Regions from separate parts of the Halomonas sp. 113 genome, predicted to be linked through region 1. Evidence: predicted binding sites of a transcription regulator. Region 1 holds the regulator's gene; each other region holds the start of a gene.
The links. Region 1 encodes FliA, which starts transcription of late flagellar genes. Its sites were predicted from a motif close to CTAAAGTTNNNNNNNNNNCNGCCGATA; they were not measured.
Positions count from the first base shown of each region.

Region 2: a site for FliA is predicted at 1,196-1,222, ahead of YERSI8AC_RS19510 (flagellin N-terminal helical domain-containing protein). Genes of this name have one in related genera too.
Region 3: a site for FliA is predicted at 1,773-1,799, ahead of fliD (flagellar filament capping protein FliD). Genes of this name have one in related genera too.
Region 4: a site for FliA is predicted at 2,371-2,397, ahead of YERSI8AC_RS19570 (flagellin N-terminal helical domain-containing protein). Genes of this name have one in related genera too.

Region 1 is NZ_LR881453.1:50,665-54,672, forward strand. Features, by position in the region: gene flhF (flagellar biosynthesis protein FlhF) at 1-885, shown strand, start outside; gene YERSI8AC_RS00405 (hypothetical protein) at 882-1,454, shown strand; gene YERSI8AC_RS00410 (flagellar protein FlhE) at 1,480-1,911, shown strand; gene YERSI8AC_RS00415 (RNA polymerase sigma factor FliA) at 1,938-2,639, shown strand; gene YERSI8AC_RS00420 (motility protein A) at 2,680-3,501, shown strand; gene YERSI8AC_RS00425 (OmpA/MotB family protein) at 3,507-4,008, shown strand, end outside.
Region 2 is NZ_LR881453.1:4,136,839-4,140,846, reverse strand. Features, by position in the region: gene pseI (pseudaminic acid synthase) at 1-253, shown strand, start outside; gene YERSI8AC_RS19515 (PIG-L deacetylase family protein) at 246-917, shown strand; gene YERSI8AC_RS19510 (flagellin N-terminal helical domain-containing protein) at 1,258-2,697, shown strand; gene YERSI8AC_RS19505 (hypothetical protein) at 2,895-3,572, shown strand; gene YERSI8AC_RS19500 (amino acid ABC transporter substrate-binding protein) at 3,739-4,008, shown strand, end outside.
Region 3 is NZ_LR881453.1:4,155,688-4,159,695, reverse strand. Features, by position in the region: gene YERSI8AC_RS19595 (hypothetical protein) at 1-130, opposite strand, end outside; gene YERSI8AC_RS19590 (UDP-glucose dehydrogenase family protein) at 348-1,673, shown strand; gene fliD (flagellar filament capping protein FliD) at 1,892-3,241, shown strand; gene fliD (flagellar filament capping protein FliD) at 3,423-4,008, shown strand, end outside.
Region 4 is NZ_LR881453.1:4,151,252-4,155,259, forward strand. Features, by position in the region: gene YERSI8AC_RS19560 (glycosyltransferase) at 1-10, opposite strand, end outside; gene YERSI8AC_RS19565 (flagellin N-terminal helical domain-containing protein) at 300-1,166, opposite strand; gene YERSI8AC_RS19570 (flagellin N-terminal helical domain-containing protein) at 1,413-2,300, opposite strand; gene YERSI8AC_RS19575 (flagellin N-terminal helical domain-containing protein) at 2,596-3,498, opposite strand; gene fliD (flagellar filament capping protein FliD) at 3,670-4,008, opposite strand, start outside.

The DNA.
Region 1 (4,008 bases):
CAGGAAACACATTTGGATGCATTACTTGCCGGTTATCCAGCGGCAAAGACCACCTTAGGGATGGCGTGGTTTCCGCGGCGCAATGAGCGCGGCTGCGACTGGGCAATGCCGGACATTGGCCTGGACACGGATGGTGCCTGGCTGGCGCTACCCTGGCTGCAGCATCGCCACGCCGCAGGGTGGCAGCCACGCTTAGCCGCTCTGTCGGCATCGAGCGGCGTTGCGGTGCACTTACTACCGCGCTTCCCTGAACCGGATGCACTAGCGTGGCTGGAAGCCGAGCACTTGACCTGGGTCAGCCAAGTGGCCCCCAGTCATCGGTTACGCTTTCACCACGAACGTCAATCTATCCGCCAGCTATTTAGTGACAGTGTGCTAACGCACCATGTGGGCGTGCGTTTTCGTGGCCAATCGGTGCAACTGTGGACTGCCTACGCCGAAGTCGAGGACGCCAGCGGCACGGCGCTACTCGCCTGGTTCGGTGAAGTTCGCGATCCGGAAAGCGCCAAAGTAGTGGCGCGCCGCTACTGGCTTACCCCCGCTCGGCTAGGAGCAGAGGTGCTCTCACTGCTGTTAACCCAGCTGCAAAGCGAAGGCTTGGCCGCCTTGACGCGTCGCGCGTGGCAGCAGTTAAAAGAGGCCGATAGCGGGGATCTAAATGCTGAAGTTCGCCTATTGATGGCCAGCGGTGTGGCATCGGTCGCCGGGCATCTCGATGTTGCTGATGATGAGGAGGCGCAGACGCTGCGTGGCGATCTGCTCAACCTATTAGGCAACAGCCGTCGCCGCCGCGATACCGGCATGCTTGATGCACTGGTCTACGCCTTTATGGCACGAGATGCGATTCGTCAAATGGGCAGTGTTAGTCGAGAGGGCGTGGCGTGAGCGAACAGGATCAAGCATCGGGTCTACGCAAGTGGGCAAACCTGCAGCGCCAACAGCAGCAAGCTGAGGGTACAGTTGATGTTGCGGCGGCAGAACACGTGCCGGAATCTGAACAGCCTAGCTCTCTGTTAAAGCCGACAGCTGCAGCGGTGGAAGAGCCAGCAACGGTGGTAGCGCACCGGCCCAAAATTCCGCTTATTGTGGTCGGACTACCGGGTAGTGGTGCAGCCCAGGTGAACAAGGTTAAAGCACGATTAGGGCAGTGGTCGACGTTAGGTCGAAGCTGGGCCGGTGATCCTGAGGATTGGGATATTCATATCGTCATGGCCGAAACGGCCGACCTAGCCCAACTTTGCGATCAATACAGCCGTTGGGCACTGTGGATCAGTAGCGATGCCGATACCTTTGCTTCCATGTTCCGTACCTTGCGTCAACTACATGAGCGTGGCGGGCCGCGCCGTTTGCTGGCGCTCCACGAGCCGCACTTGCCGCGTCAAGGGTTGCTCAATAACTTGCGTGAGGCAGCTGATTACTACTTAAATATGGAGCTGTTGGTACTTGCACGATGAGCGCACTCTGCCGAGGAGACCAAGCATGCTAAGCTGGCTATTAAGAGGGAGACTGCTACTGAGCCCAGTACTGCTGACAGGGTGTCTACTAGCAGGGGTAACGGGAAACGCCCAGGCGACACCCGGTAGCTGGAGCAGCCAGATACCAGGTCTGATGGTAGCGATGAGTGATCGGTCAAGCGCTAGCCAAAACGCTACCCCACCTGCTGCTGCTAACAATGTGGAGTCAGCACAGCTCGGGCGTATTCATTGGCAGTTTCAATATCCCCCTGGTGCGTTATTAAACGCTTGGCTGTGCCATCCTGAGCAGTGCGTTGCGTTAGCTGGCATGCGGGGGACTACCACTGCCCTGGCGGGGTTTGCCGCGGATGCGCCGTTGCATTTTCGCTTCGCTTTACGTCCGGGGCAGCGGCCTGTTCGTGTCCAGGGGCTGCAAATGATTGTGAACTATCAGTGAAGGCTGGATAGACGCGAGGCGAGAGGATGTACACAGCACAAGGCAGGATCAAACAGAGTGAGCTGTTGACGCAATACATGCCACTGGTACGACGTCAGGCCTTGACGCTTCAGGTCCGTTTGCCAGCCAGTATTGAGCTCGACGACCTTATTCAAGCCGGGATGGTAGGGCTGCTGGAAGCGCTGGGGCGCTTCGATGCCACCCAGGGGGCAACGTTCGCGACGTTTGCCAGTCAGCGTATTCGCGGTGCAATGATGGATGAATTACGTACCCGCGACTGGTTGCCCCGCAGCGTGCGCCGCTCAGCGCGAGCGGTTGACAGTGCCGTTCGTCAATTAGAGCAACAGCTCGGACGGGCACCAGAAGAGAACGAAATCGCCCAACACCTTGAAATGCCGTTGAGTGAGTATCAGCAGCTCCTCAACGACACCAACAGTGGTCAACTGTTGCCGTTTGAAGAGCTGGTGGCCGACGGTGGCGAGCCTAGCAATAATGAATTGGCTAATTCACCGTTCGAGCAGTTGCTAGACGGCCAGCAACGACAAACGTTGATTGAGGCAATTGAAGCGCTGCCAGAGCGTGAAAAGCTGCTAATGGCGCTGTACTACCAAGAAGAACTCAACCTTAAGGAAGTAGGGGCTGTGTTGGGCGTCACGGAGTCACGCGTTTCACAACTGCACAGCCAAGCCGTCAGCCGCTTACGCGCGCGTTTACACGACTCGGCATAACACCTCTTTTTACTCACTTGTGACCGGCAAGGAGCCGTGGATGAACCCTTCGACGCTGATAGGCATATTTGCCAGCATACTACTGTTGGTGAGCGTGCTGTTTTTCACCGCAGAGTCCCCTGAAAGTTTTATCAATTTGCCGGGTTTGGCCATTGTGGTGACCGGTACCCTAGCGGCAACCTTTATCAGCTATCCGCTGAAAGAGGTGCTCCGCGTCGTACGGTTGGTGGGCTTGGTATTCCGGCGCGAAAATACCTATATGCGTGACGATATCCGCGAATTGGTGGATATGTCGCGACTCTGGTTTAAGGGCGATGTACGTGCGGTCGAGCGCGAGTTGGAGCATACCCGAAACCCGTTTTTGCGTACCGGGATCCAACTGGTCATTGCCAACACCAAAGAGGATGAAATTTTTGACATGCTGCGTTGGCGCATTGCCCGTCTTAAAGCGCGTGAGCATGCCGAGGCACAAATATTCCGTACCATGGCCACCTACGCACCCGCATTTGGCATGATCGGCACCCTGGTGGGGCTGGTCAATATGCTGGAAGTCATGGACGCAGGCGACCTGCAGGTGATCGGCCCGCGCATGGCGGTGGCCCTGCTCACCACCTTCTACGGCATTTTACTCGCCAACTTGGTGTTTAAGCCGATTGCGGTGAAACTCGAGCGCCGCACCGAAGAGCGGCTGATTACCATGAACATGGTGCTGGAAGGTATTTCGCTGATTACCAAGCGCCGCCTGCCGTCGTTTATTGAAGAGACCCTCAACTCGTTTGTAGCTAACTATCACGATGAGATCCGTGATAACAGCGTCAAACCAAGGCCTGATTCGTCGGTTAGTGCGGCGGCGAAGGGGTAGGCCAGATGCTTGACCGTGATACGCGCCACGCACTGGAAATGACGCCGTCGCCAGGCGATGGTGACGAGGGTTGGCTAACCAGCTATTTGGATGTGCTGACGCTGCTAATCACGCTCTTTGTGCTGCTGCTTTCACTGACACCGCCGGGAGGCGGTGAGGCGGCTGATACTGCTTTCATGCGCTCGGCTAGCGCTGTATCATCATTGCCGCTGGCGTCTCTAGCCACTGGTATTCAGCCCCGCCATTCAGGGGTTCAGCCGCAGTTTGATGGGCTCGACATCCCCGGTGTCAGTGTTTCGCAAGGGAGTGAAGGGGTCACGTTACGTATTGATACCAGCCTTTTATTTCCCAGCGGTCAAGCTGTACTGACTTCCCGTGGGCAAGAGGTGGTAGAAAGCCTTATCGATGTGCTGACCCGTTTTGACGGTCAGATTTCGGTAGAAGGCCACACCGACAGCGTGCCTATTTCAACGGCCCGCTTCCCCTCTAATTGGGAGCTTTCATCAG
Region 2 (4,008 bases), 4.1 Mb from region 1:
TGACGCCTGGGCCGCTGTTGGTAAATCCGGGTACAATCGCCAGGAGGCTGAGCAGTCTAATAAGATGTTCCGCAGATCGATTTACTTCATGCGAGATATGAAGGCTGGAGAATCAGTCTCTGAAACAGATATTCGCCGAATCAGACCTGGGGTTGGCATAGAGCCAAAGCATTTCAATACCCTAATCGGTAAAACGCTGCAGGTTGATGTAACACATGGCACGCCTACAAGCTGGGAACAATTCAATGACTAAAATTGTTCTTGTTGTAGCTGCGCATACCGATGACGAAGCCTTGGGCTGTGGCGGTACCATTGCACGTCACGTGGCCGAGGGTGATAGCGTTCATGCCGTCTTTCTTGCTGACGGGGTAACCTCAAGGCCGAAAGCTAGCACTAACGATATCGAAGAACGCTATGAAGCTGCAGCTAAAGCGCAGAAAGTGCTTGGCATTCGTCGTACCTACATGCTGGGTTTCCCGGATCAACGCACCGATAGCGTGCCATTTCTTGAGGTTGTCCAGGCGTTAGAAAAAGTTATTCAAGAAATTCGTCCTGAAGTGATATATACGCACCATTACGGTGACTTGAATGTTGATCATCGAATTGCTCATCAGGCCGTGATGACTGTCTGTCGCCCAGTACCTGGAAGTAGTTTTAGAGAAATTTATGCGTTTGAAGTGCTTTCCAGCACAGAATGGAATTCCCCGGGCAGCCTCTCATTTGTTCCTAATGTGTTTGTTGATATTTCAGCGCATCTTGAAACGAAAATTAAAGCTCTTGAAGCATATGGACTTGAAATGCGAGAAGAGCCTCACTCTCGCTCTATTATTAATGCTAAAAGGCAAAGCGAATATAGAGGAGCTTCAGTGGGAGTTAGAGCAGCTGAGGGGTTAATGTTAATAAGAAGAGTTAAGTGAATATATCGAAGTGGTGGAGGTTTTGACGATAGCTTCTCACTCGAACCCGTGAGCTAGCAGCATTATGCTGTGACATTAAAACGGCTTGACAAGCGCTTGGTAATGTGGGTTGTGGTGGTCAGCTGATATCGGACAGTAATTTAAGATTTTCCTCAGCTCCAACGTGAGACACGCCACCGTTAAATGAATGAGGTCGCTGCTGGTTGTAGTAACCTATTAGATAGCAGAGATAGAGTCCCAGAGAACATTGAAATCTTAGTGTCTTTCTCCATCAAGCCCTAAAGTAGCTATCCTTTCTGCCGTTACTCAATGTAATAAGCTGCTTACAAGGATGTCCTGAATGACGGTGATTAATACGAATCTGCTCTCTTTAAACGGTCAGAATCAGCTCAAACGCTCAAACTCTGCCATGGAGACCGTCATCGAGCGCCTTTCGTCGGGCTTGCGTATCAACGGGGCGAAGGACGATGCAGCAGGGCAGGCTATTGCTAACCGCATGGAGTCCAATCTTCAGGCGGGCAAAGCCTTAACCCGAGGCATCAACGATGGCATTTCGCTGATGCAAACTGCTGAAGGTGGTCTTGATAGCATTAACGATATTTTGCAAAGAGCGCGTGAGCTGGCCATTCAATCCGCCAACGGCACCCTATCTGATGCTGATCGCTCCTCGGTCAATGCCGAGTATCAGCAGCTCTCAGAGGAGATCGACCGACTGTCCTTCGGTACAGAGGCGTTTGGTAAGACACCACTCGCTCCCGCTGAACCGCGCCCCTTGCCGGTTAAGCTCGGCGAGGCACCTCATATTACTGAGCTTCTTGGGCCTGGTTTTGAGAGTTTTACCTCCGGTACAGTTTCATTGGCTTACATACCTGAGGGGGCCACTAACGTCACGCTGGAGATCGACTCTTTTGGTTTAGATGATGACATTCAGATCTTCACGCAAGATGGGAAGCATCTGGTAGGGACGCCTATTGATGGGGCTCATCCTGACCATGTTTGGCAGTCCCGGGACGCTACGGATCTTAATGCTTCACTACTCACGTCTGAAAATGGATTTGAACCTGGGGCCAGTTACGATGCTAGCCTGCTACAAGATGCGTCGGGAAGCTATGATCTAAGCTCGCCGCCTGTTGAGCTTGATTATAACAACATGAAAATTACCTATAGTGGAGATGGTGATCGGCTTGCCTTGGCTTCGGCCGATGATGACGATACCGAGTTTAACGACGGCAGCCTGTCGGAAAACATGCTGGAGCGAGTAACCTTCGATAAAGTCACCGAAAACCTAATTGTTTTCGTGGTAGGCCAAGGTTTATTTAATGCCAGAGCTACTTGGGACGACATGCCGATTGAATATGACGACCCTGAGCCGGTGCCGACCCCCGTTAGCACCCCGACAAACATAGTGGTCAGCGCTGGTGTTGGTCAGGAAATGGATTCCATCACGATCGCTCCCACGCCTTCTGACACTCAATCACTGGGGCTTGAGGGTGTAGCGCTGGATCCTATAGAGAAGGCCTTAGAAGCAATGCAGAGCTTGAACAGGCATGATGACTATCGAAGTCAATATGGGGCGCTAAACAACCGCTTTGAATCTGCCATTGGCACCTTGAGCCAGGAGCAAGTGGACTTGGGAGCTGCTAAGTCGAGAATTGAGGATGCTGACTACGCTGTAGAGGCATCTAATATGACTCGCGCGCGTATTTTGCAGCAAGCCAGTACTTCGATGCTAGCCCAGGCCAACCAGAACCCACAAAGCGTGCTTTCTCTGCTGGATTAATTAACTAGCCGATTGGTGTGTTAATTGTGCAAGTCCTGACATACGGGCTTGCTTCTTCTAAACCCTCTGCCACTAATTACTTAGACCGCTAAAATTGATCTTCCTGGCGTTTGCTCGATAATGAGTAGTTATCTTCGGCACTCGTCACCTTGTGGGTGCTCAAATTGTACGTTCCTAACCGGGCAGGAAAACACCCCATGGATCCGCAAAAACTGGCGGTAACCTTAGCGATTGCTGCAGGTTGGTTAAGTTTTAACAGCCTTATCATTTGCATGTATTTCCTATTGAGTGGCAGAGGCGTGCTGGAAGGGGGAATGTGGCGAGGCGGAGAGTGGCTAAGGCTCGGACAGTCAGTGCCAACTGATGAGAGCAATGAACTGGCTGCTCAGCCCCCTGCTGTTGCTAAACAAGTGAATACCTCCTCTACGTTACCCGAGAATGAAGATAGCGTAGAGGAGGTGGCACCTGTAGAGGCAGAAGAGAGCACTCATGTACTGTTTGTGATGTTTGATCAACCGGATATCGCACTCAACAAAAAGCTGTTCTCGAGCCTGCAAAAGTGGGAGGCCCACTACGATGAGGCCTTTCAGGTTTATAGCGTGCCAGGCGTTACCCCACAAAACCCATTGCGGGTTACCAATGCCTACCCGCCTGGATTGATGCCACCTCCAGAAGCCTTTCAGCAAGAAGAGCATTTGATCAGTGGTGTAAGTGTCATCCTCAAAAAGCCAAAGCGCAGGCGCGGGTTTGATAAGGTACAGTTGGAAAAACTGGTTACGTTTACTCAGGAGTTGGCAGCGCTGGGTGGAGGTGTGCTAGATGCCGATCGCCAAGCCGCTACCTTTAAAACGTTTCAGGCCATTCGCCACAAATAGCCATACATCACGGTGTGACTGCATATTCAATAAAAGAATAAAAATTATCTTTAATATTCTTTTGTATGCTTTTGTCGTAGAGGTAAACTAGCAGCCATCAATGCCTCATGATTATTTGTGTGGCTATTCGGATCGTCGGGATATCGACTAACGAGGAAACAGACTCATGCCACTACCAGCTAAGTTAACTACTACCCTTGCGGCGCTTTCGTTGAGTGTTGCCAGTGGGTTTTTCGCCGCTTCTGCCCAAGCCGATACGCTCCGGGTGGGCATGTCCGGTGGTTATTTCCCCTTTACCTTCGTTGAGCAAGACGAGCTCAAAGGCTTTGAAGTTGATGTCATGAATGCCGTGGGTGAGATCACTGGTGATGACATTGAGTTCGTTACGGCGAGCTTCTCGGGCTTGGCGGGGATGCTTGAATCTGGCCGTATCGAC
Region 3 (4,008 bases), 4.1 Mb from region 1:
CATGACCATGATCGTAGAGCAGCTCAGCGGCAATCGATAAGCACTGGCGAAGGCTACGTTGAACGTTTGCGGTGGTCGATGACCCATAAGGCGCTTTTAAAGGGCGTTCTTTAGTCAGCTCGGGTGTCATAAGGCCCGGAGGCGTAGTTTCTGGATGTGTAGTTTCTGGAGGCATCGTGTGTTCTCCTGCGGTCAGCACCAAATCGGGCTTGTTGCAGCGCATTATAAACCAAGGTCGATGTTAGACCAAGGTCTATAATTCAGAGAGAATCTCCCGCTATTGAACTCATCAACGGTAGGTCAATGTGCTACGCTCGCTACCACGTATTTTAGCGAGTTAATAAGTCATGCATATCAGTGTATTCGGAACCGGTTATGTCGGCCTTGTTGCAGGTGCTTGTTTAGCCGATGTTGGTCATCAAGTCACCTGTATGGATGTTAACGCTGAGCGGATTGATCAGCTTAATGGCGGAGAGGTGCCGATCTTCGAGCCAGGGCTAAGCACTATCGTTGCCCACAACGTGGCGGCTGGCCGTTTACGCTTTACTACCGACGCTGCCCAGGCGGTAGCCGATGGCGAACTGCTGTTTATCGCCGTGGGAACGCCGCCCGATGAAGATGGCAGTGCCGACCTACGCTATGTATTAGAGGTGGCGCGCACCATCGGCCAGCATATGGATAGCTATAAGCTGGTGATTGATAAGTCTACCGTGCCGGTGGGCACCGCGGAAAAAGTCCACGCCGTTATCAGCGATGTGCTCGAACAGCGCGGTGCATCACTCGAGTTCGATGTGTGTTCGAACCCTGAGTTTATGAAGGAAGGGGCGGCGATAGATGACTTTACCCGTGGCGCGCGGATTATCGTCGGTACAGAAAGCGAGCGGGTGAAAGCGCATATGCAAGAGTGCTACGCCCCCTATAACCGCAACCACGAAAAGCTGATGTTTATGAGCGTGCGGGCCGCAGAGCTGACCAAATACGCCGCCAATGCCATGCTCGCCACCAAAATCAGCTTTATGAACGAGATCGCCAATCTTGCCGAACGACTCGAAGTGGACGTTGAAGACGTGCGCCGAGGGATTGGCAGCGACCCACGCATTGGCTACCACTTTATATACCCTGGCTGCGGCTACGGCGGCTCCTGCTTCCCCAAAGATGTCCAGGCGTTAGAGCGCACCGCGCGTCAATTAGGCTATACACCGGAACTGCTCAGCGCCGTCGAGTCAGTGAATTTACGCCAAAAGCAAACCCTGTTCACAAAACTGCAAGATAGTTTAGGCAATCTAAGCGGTAAGACCATTGCAGTATGGGGCTTGGCCTTTAAACCCAACACGGATGATATGCGTGAAGCCCCAAGCCGCACGTTAATGGAAGCACTCTGGCAAGCGGGCGCTAAGGTGCAGGCGTTTGATCCCGAAGCCATTGCGGAATGCCGCCGCATTTACGGGGAGCGGGATGACCTGATGCTAGCAGGCGACCGAATTCAGGCAGTGAAAGGTGCCGATGCTTTGGTTATCTGCACCGAGTGGAAAGAGTTTCGCAGCGTCGATTTTGATTGGCTAGCCGACCAGCTGGCTGAAAAAGTCGTCATCGATGGACGTAATTTGTATGCGCCAAGCGCCGTTAAAGAAGCGGGGCTGCGTTACATTGGGGTTGGGCGGAAGAACAGCTAAAAGGGGAATCTATTATTTTGATTTTTCTTATTAATTGGCGATGGCTGTTACGTTTCATTACTTTGAATAACGTATTGACACGAAAAAAGAAGAAGAATATTTAAGTTATTCTTCACCTAGCCGAGGTTTTAAGGTAATCGTATTAAAAACAGTGCTACGTATTGCTTAATGAAGGAACGCGAATCGTAGCTACATGTATTCAAAAAAGGCATTGGTTTATGGCTGCTATTACATCACTAGGCATCGGTTCTGGTTTGGATCTGAATGGCTTGCTGGAGCAATTAAAAACGGCAGAACAAGCAAAGCTTGAGCCTATTGCGGAACAGCTCCAGTCTGAAGATACGAAAATATCTGCCTATGGTAAGTTGCAAAGCGCGCTTGAGCAGTTTCAAAGCTCAGCCGAAGCACTCAATGATGGGGCGTCATTCGAGAGCCTAACAACCAATGTAGAAGGCAGTGCTGTTGGCGCTGTTAGCAGCAATGAGGCCCAGCCAGGTCAGTACGAAGTACAGGTCGGCCAGTTAGCTACAGCCAGTAGCCTAGTAACAGAGCGTTTGGAAACAGCAGACGAAAGCATAGTGACTGGGGAGCAGTCATTAACCTTTACTCTTGCTGACGGAGCTATGGACCCCATTACCATTGCTGATGGCAGTTCCCTTGAAGATATGCGTGATGCTATCAATCAACAGAGTGATGGCCGCTTAAGCGCCTCTATTATCAACGACGGTGAAGGGTATCGTCTTGCAGTAAATTCGACGGAAACGGGTGCGGACGCTAGTATTGAAAGCACAAACTTTTCAGACATTCTTGCTGGCGATGTACAAACGACTGATGCCCAGGTAGTTCAAGCGGGTCAGGATGCAGAGTTTAACGTCAATGGAATTGACATTGTCAGCCCTACCAATCAAGTGGAAGGCGCTATTCAAGGCATTACCCTGAACTTATCTGAGGCGGGTGCAACAAGCACAGTCAGCGTTGAGCAAGATAGTGAAGCTATCCGCGAGCAGGTCACGGCCTTTGTTGATGACTTCAACACGCTCAAGGACACCATTACCAGCTTGACAGCGTTTGACGAAGAGACTGGGCAGGCGGCGGGGTTGAACGCCGATGCCACGACTCGTGCAGTTGAACGAGAGCTTCGTCAAACAATTAGCAGTGTTGTCGGCGGCGATGGCTTTAGCGTGTTGTCGGATGTAGGAATTTCGCTTCAAGTAGACGGCAAGCTGGAGATTGACGAAGATAAATTAGATAGCATTGTTGCTAATCAGCCAGATCAGCTAGCCAATTTTTTTGCAGGCGATAGCGAAGAGGGTGGCATGGCAGGGCAAATAGCCTCATCGCTTGAAAGCTTGGTTGGAACAGGTGGCCGTCTTGAAAGTGCCGTTGATTCGTCTGAAAGTCGCTTTGCTTCGTTAGAAGACCGATATGCGACAACGGAAAGCCGTATCGAACAAACCGTTGAGCGTTATCGCACGCAGTTTCAAGCGATGGACAGCATGGTAGCTCAAATGAACTCAACCAGTGCTTATCTGACCCAGCAGTTTGCAGCGCTTGATCAGCAAAGTTAAAATTAGCCTGATAAACTAGCTAAATTAATAGCTTACAAGATGCCCTGCACTATGTGCTGGGCATTTTTCTTTGCAATGCTTTAAAAACAGCTTAAAAAAGGCATTACCTCTAAAGTTTGTTCCTCCGCAGCCGATAGATTACCTAGACACCTTTCTCTACTTCTTATAAGGAATGAGCCCCATGGCATCGATCACAGCACTCGGTGTAGGTTCTGGATTGGATCTTTCAGGTTTGGTGGATCAGCTAAAAGCGGCCGAACAGCAAAAGCTTGTGCCTATTCTAGAGCAGAAAAGTGCTCAGCAAACCAAGATTTCTGCCTATGGACGCCTTGAGTCAGCAATGGATAGGGTGCAAACCTCTATTGCTGCGCTGAACGATGCCGCTACATTTAAGCAGCAAAAAAGCACCGTGATGGGCGATGGCGTGCTGGCGACCGCAGGCGAAACCGCTAACGCAGGGCGCTATGAAGTCACCGTTACCCAATTGGCACGCTCAGGCAGCGCTGCTTCCAACAGCGTAGCGCTAGACCAAGAGCTAACAGCAGCCGATGCGACGCTAACGCTTAACTTTGGTGCTGGCGGAACACAAACAAGCTACGATGTTGCTATTTCAGCGGGCAGTACGCTGGCGGATGTCCGTGACCAGATCAATGCGGATAAAGAGTCTGGTGTCACTGCTTCTATCGTTAATGATGGCACTGGATACCGCTTAGCGCTGAGCTCAAAAGAGACGGGCCAAGATGCTTCACTGGAGAGCTTCTCAGGTT
Region 4 (4,008 bases), 4.1 Mb from region 1:
GCACTGTCATGCTGGCCCCGCTAGAGGAGTCTAGCAGGCAGAATGGATTAGCCCATAATATGCGGGGCTTGCGTTTTTGATTAGTAGATGAAGAAGAGGTCTTAACCATGAAGCAGCTCACACAGAAAAAAGGCAATTTATCTATCTTACCGTGGTAGCGCGGTGACCAAAGGCGCGAATGCAGAGGTATTTAAGTAGATGTTCTCGCAATCAGCACCACTCAGACATTGCAGCAAGCAAAAAACGGGACCGATTGGCCCCGTTCTTTATTTTCTAGCTTATCTTTACCGGCTCGAATATTAGCCCAGCAGAGATAGTACAGACTGAGGCGTCTGGTTAGCCTGCGCCAGCATGGAGGTACCGGCCTGCTGAAGAATGTTAGCGCGTGTCATGTTAGACACTTCCACTGCGTAGTCGGCATCTTCGATACGCGAGCGAGCTTCAGAAAGATTGGTAGACGTCGTTGCCAGGTTATCGATTACCGAGTCGAAGCGGTTAAGCGTTGCACCCAGGGTTGCACGGTTGGTATCAAGGGTTTCAGTTGCAGTATCAACAGAGTCAACCAAGTCTTGGAACTCTTGGTGAACGACACCCGCCGCACCACCGGAAGTAATTGCAAATGTGCTGCCGGTAACAGCACCACCTGACAACCCAAGACCATCTACGGTGGCGTCAAGCGTAGTAACAGAAATAACGTCTTCAGCATCAGTATTAGAACCAATCTGAATATTGAGGGTACCGCCACCGCTGACGTTCAGCAGGTTAGTGCCGTTAAAGTTGTTACTGCCAGCTACACGGTCAATTTCAGCCAGGCGCTCGTTGATTTCGGTAACGATCGCATCACGGTCTTCTGTAGCGTTAGTATCGTTAGCACCCTGAACTGCTAGCTCACGAATGCGCTGGAGGTTGTCATTGATTTGATCAAGACCACCTTCCATGGTTTGTACTAAGGAAATACCGTCGCTAGCGTTACGGCTAGCTTGATCCATGCCTTTGATTTGAGCCGTCATTTTGTTGGCAATGGCTTGACCAGCAGCGTCATCAGAAGCGCTGTTGATACGCAGACCAGATGACAGGCGCTCTTGCGCCTTAGCCAACATAGACTGAGAGTTGGAAAGATTATTCTGACCGATCAGGGCAGTAATGTTAGTGTTGATTACAGACATGTGAGTGCTCCTTGGAGATTAACTGGCCTAGTGGCCTGCTTTGCGGCACTTGCGTTGCCGTTATTATAATTAACGGCAGCTCCGCCAACTTCTTTAAAAAAACCGCTTTTTTTTATGTAAGCTACTGTAACCTAGCTAACGCGACAACTGTCAACTAACACCGAGTTCGGTGTTGTCTGCCTTAAATAAAAACGGGGCCTATTGGCCCCGTAATTACTCGCTTTTGAAACATTACTTGCTAAGGTATTAACCTAGCAGGGACAGTACAGACTGTGGCGTCTGGTTAGCCTGTGCCAGCATGGAGGTACCCGCCTGCTGGAGAATGTTTGCACGCGTCATGTTAGACACTTCCACTGCGTAGTCGGCATCTTCGATGCGCGAGCGAGCCTCGGAGAGGTTTGTGGATGTCGTGGCCAGGTTATCAATCACAGAGTCAAAGCGGTTAAGAGTAGCACCTAGTGTCGCGCGATCGGTATCTAGCGACTCAGTTGCAACATCAACAGCATCAACCAAGTTTTGGAAGCTGGTATGTGCCGCGTCGCTTCCAGACCCAGCAATAGCGAACGTTGAAGCACCACTAGCTGTTGTAATTACACTAGCACCACTACCTGCATCCAGCTCCAAACCAGTTACTGTTGCATCAAGCGTAGTAACAGTAATAACGTCTTCAGCTTCAGTATTAGAACCAACCTGAATATTGAGAGTGCCGCCACCGCTAACGTTCAGCAGGTTAGTGCCGTTAAAGTTATTGCTGCCAGCTACACGATCAATTTCAGCTAGGCGCTCGTTGATCTCGGTGGTAATTGCATCACGATCTTCTGTGGCGTTGGTGTCGTTGGCGCCTTGTACCGCTAGCTCACGAATACGCTGGAGGTTGTCATTGATTTGATCAAGACCACCTTCCATGGTCTGTACTAAGGAGATGCCGTCGCTAGCGTTACGGCTAGCTTGATCCATGCCTTTGATCTGAGCCGTCATTTTGTTGGCGATGGCTTGACCAGCAGCGTCATCAGAAGCGCTGTTGATGCGCAGGCCAGAAGACAAACGCTCTTGCGCCTTGGCCAACATAGACTGGGAGTTGGAAAGGTTGTTCTGGCCGATCAGGGCCGTAATGTTAGTGTTGATTACAGACATGTGAGTGCTCCTTGGAGATTAACTGGCCTAATGGCCTGCTTTGCGGCACCTGCGTTGCCGTTATAATAATTAACGGCAGCCGCACCCGGTTCTTTAGAAAAAAACGCTTTTTTTATGTAACGCTCTGTGACGTAACGAATTGCCATTCTGTATAGGACGTTACATGCCGCCAACAATCATTAGAAAACCATATTCTCAAGCTACTGTTTGCAGCAGCATTTGCCAGCCTTAAATACCAAAAACGGGGCCTATTGGCCCCGTCGTTACTATCTTTTGCAGATTACCAGCTAGGGTATTAGCCCAGCAGAGACAATACAGACTGCGGCGTCTGGTTAGCCTGTGCCAGCATGGAGGTACCCGCCTGCTGAAGAATATTCGCACGTGTCATATTCGACACTTCCACGGCGTAATCAGCATCTTCTATACGTGAGCGGGCTTCAGAGAGATTAGTCGACGTCGTCGCTAGGTTATCAATCACTGAGTCAAAGCGGTTAAGCGTTGCACCCAAGGTGGCACGGTTGGTATCCAGAGTCTCGGTAGCAGTATCAACAGCATCAACTAGCGCTTGGAAATCGCCGTGTGCGTTAGTAGCAGCTCCGCCACCACTGGTACCTTGAAGTTGGAACTGCGATGCTGCACCACCACTCGCAGCAGTTATCACACCACCAGCAGCTGAGTCTAAATCTAGACCTTCAACAGTGGCGTTAAGAGTAGTAACAGAAATAACATCTTCAGTTTCGGTATTAGAGCCGACCTGAATATTTAGAGTACCACCACCACTGACGTTCAGCAGGTTCGTACCGTTAAAGTTGTTGCTGCCAGCTACACGATCAATTTCAGCTAGACGCTCGTTGATCTCGGTAACGATTGCATCACGATCTTCTGCGGCATTAGTGTCGTTGGCACCCTGAACCGCTAGTTCACGAATACGCTGTAGGTTGTCGTTGATTTGGTCAAGACCGCCTTCCATGGTCTGAACGAGGGAGATGCCGTCGCTAGCGTTACGACTAGCCTGATCCATGCCTTTGATCTGAGCCGTCATTTTATTGGCGATGGCTTGACCAGCAGCGTCATCAGAGGCGCTGTTGATGCGCAGGCCAGAAGACAAACGCTCTTGCGCCTTTGCCAGCATAGACTGCGAATTTGACAAGTTATTCTGGCCGATCAGGGCAGTAATGTTAGTATTGATTACAGACATATGAACACTCCTTGGAGATGAACTGGCCTAATGGCCTGCTTTGCGGCGCTTATGGTGCCGTTATGATAATTAACGGCAGCCCCACCAATTTCTTTAGAAAAATCACTCTTTTTACCGTAAATTAACGTAACTTTTTCAACTATTGTCTCAACAAAAATCTCGGTTTCTTTATTAATTACTTTTCTGCATGTTCCCCAGCATACTGAACTGCTGAGAGAGGTAGCTACTCATTGAGTTCATCTGAGCGATCAAGCCATCCAATTGCCCAAACTGCTTACGATAACGCTCTGTGCTTCGCTCGATACTTGCCTCCATACGAAGCTTACGCTCGTCCAGGCTGTCAACCCGCTGCTCAGCACTAGTCACTGAGCTTTGAATGATGCCGTTTTCTGCCGTAATGCCTTCAAGCGTGGCGTTTAAGCGCCCAGCAAAGCCACCTTCTTCGGTTTCGCCCGCAAAGAAGGCAGATAGCCCCTCTGGGTTGTTGGCTACTGCATCGTCCAACTTATC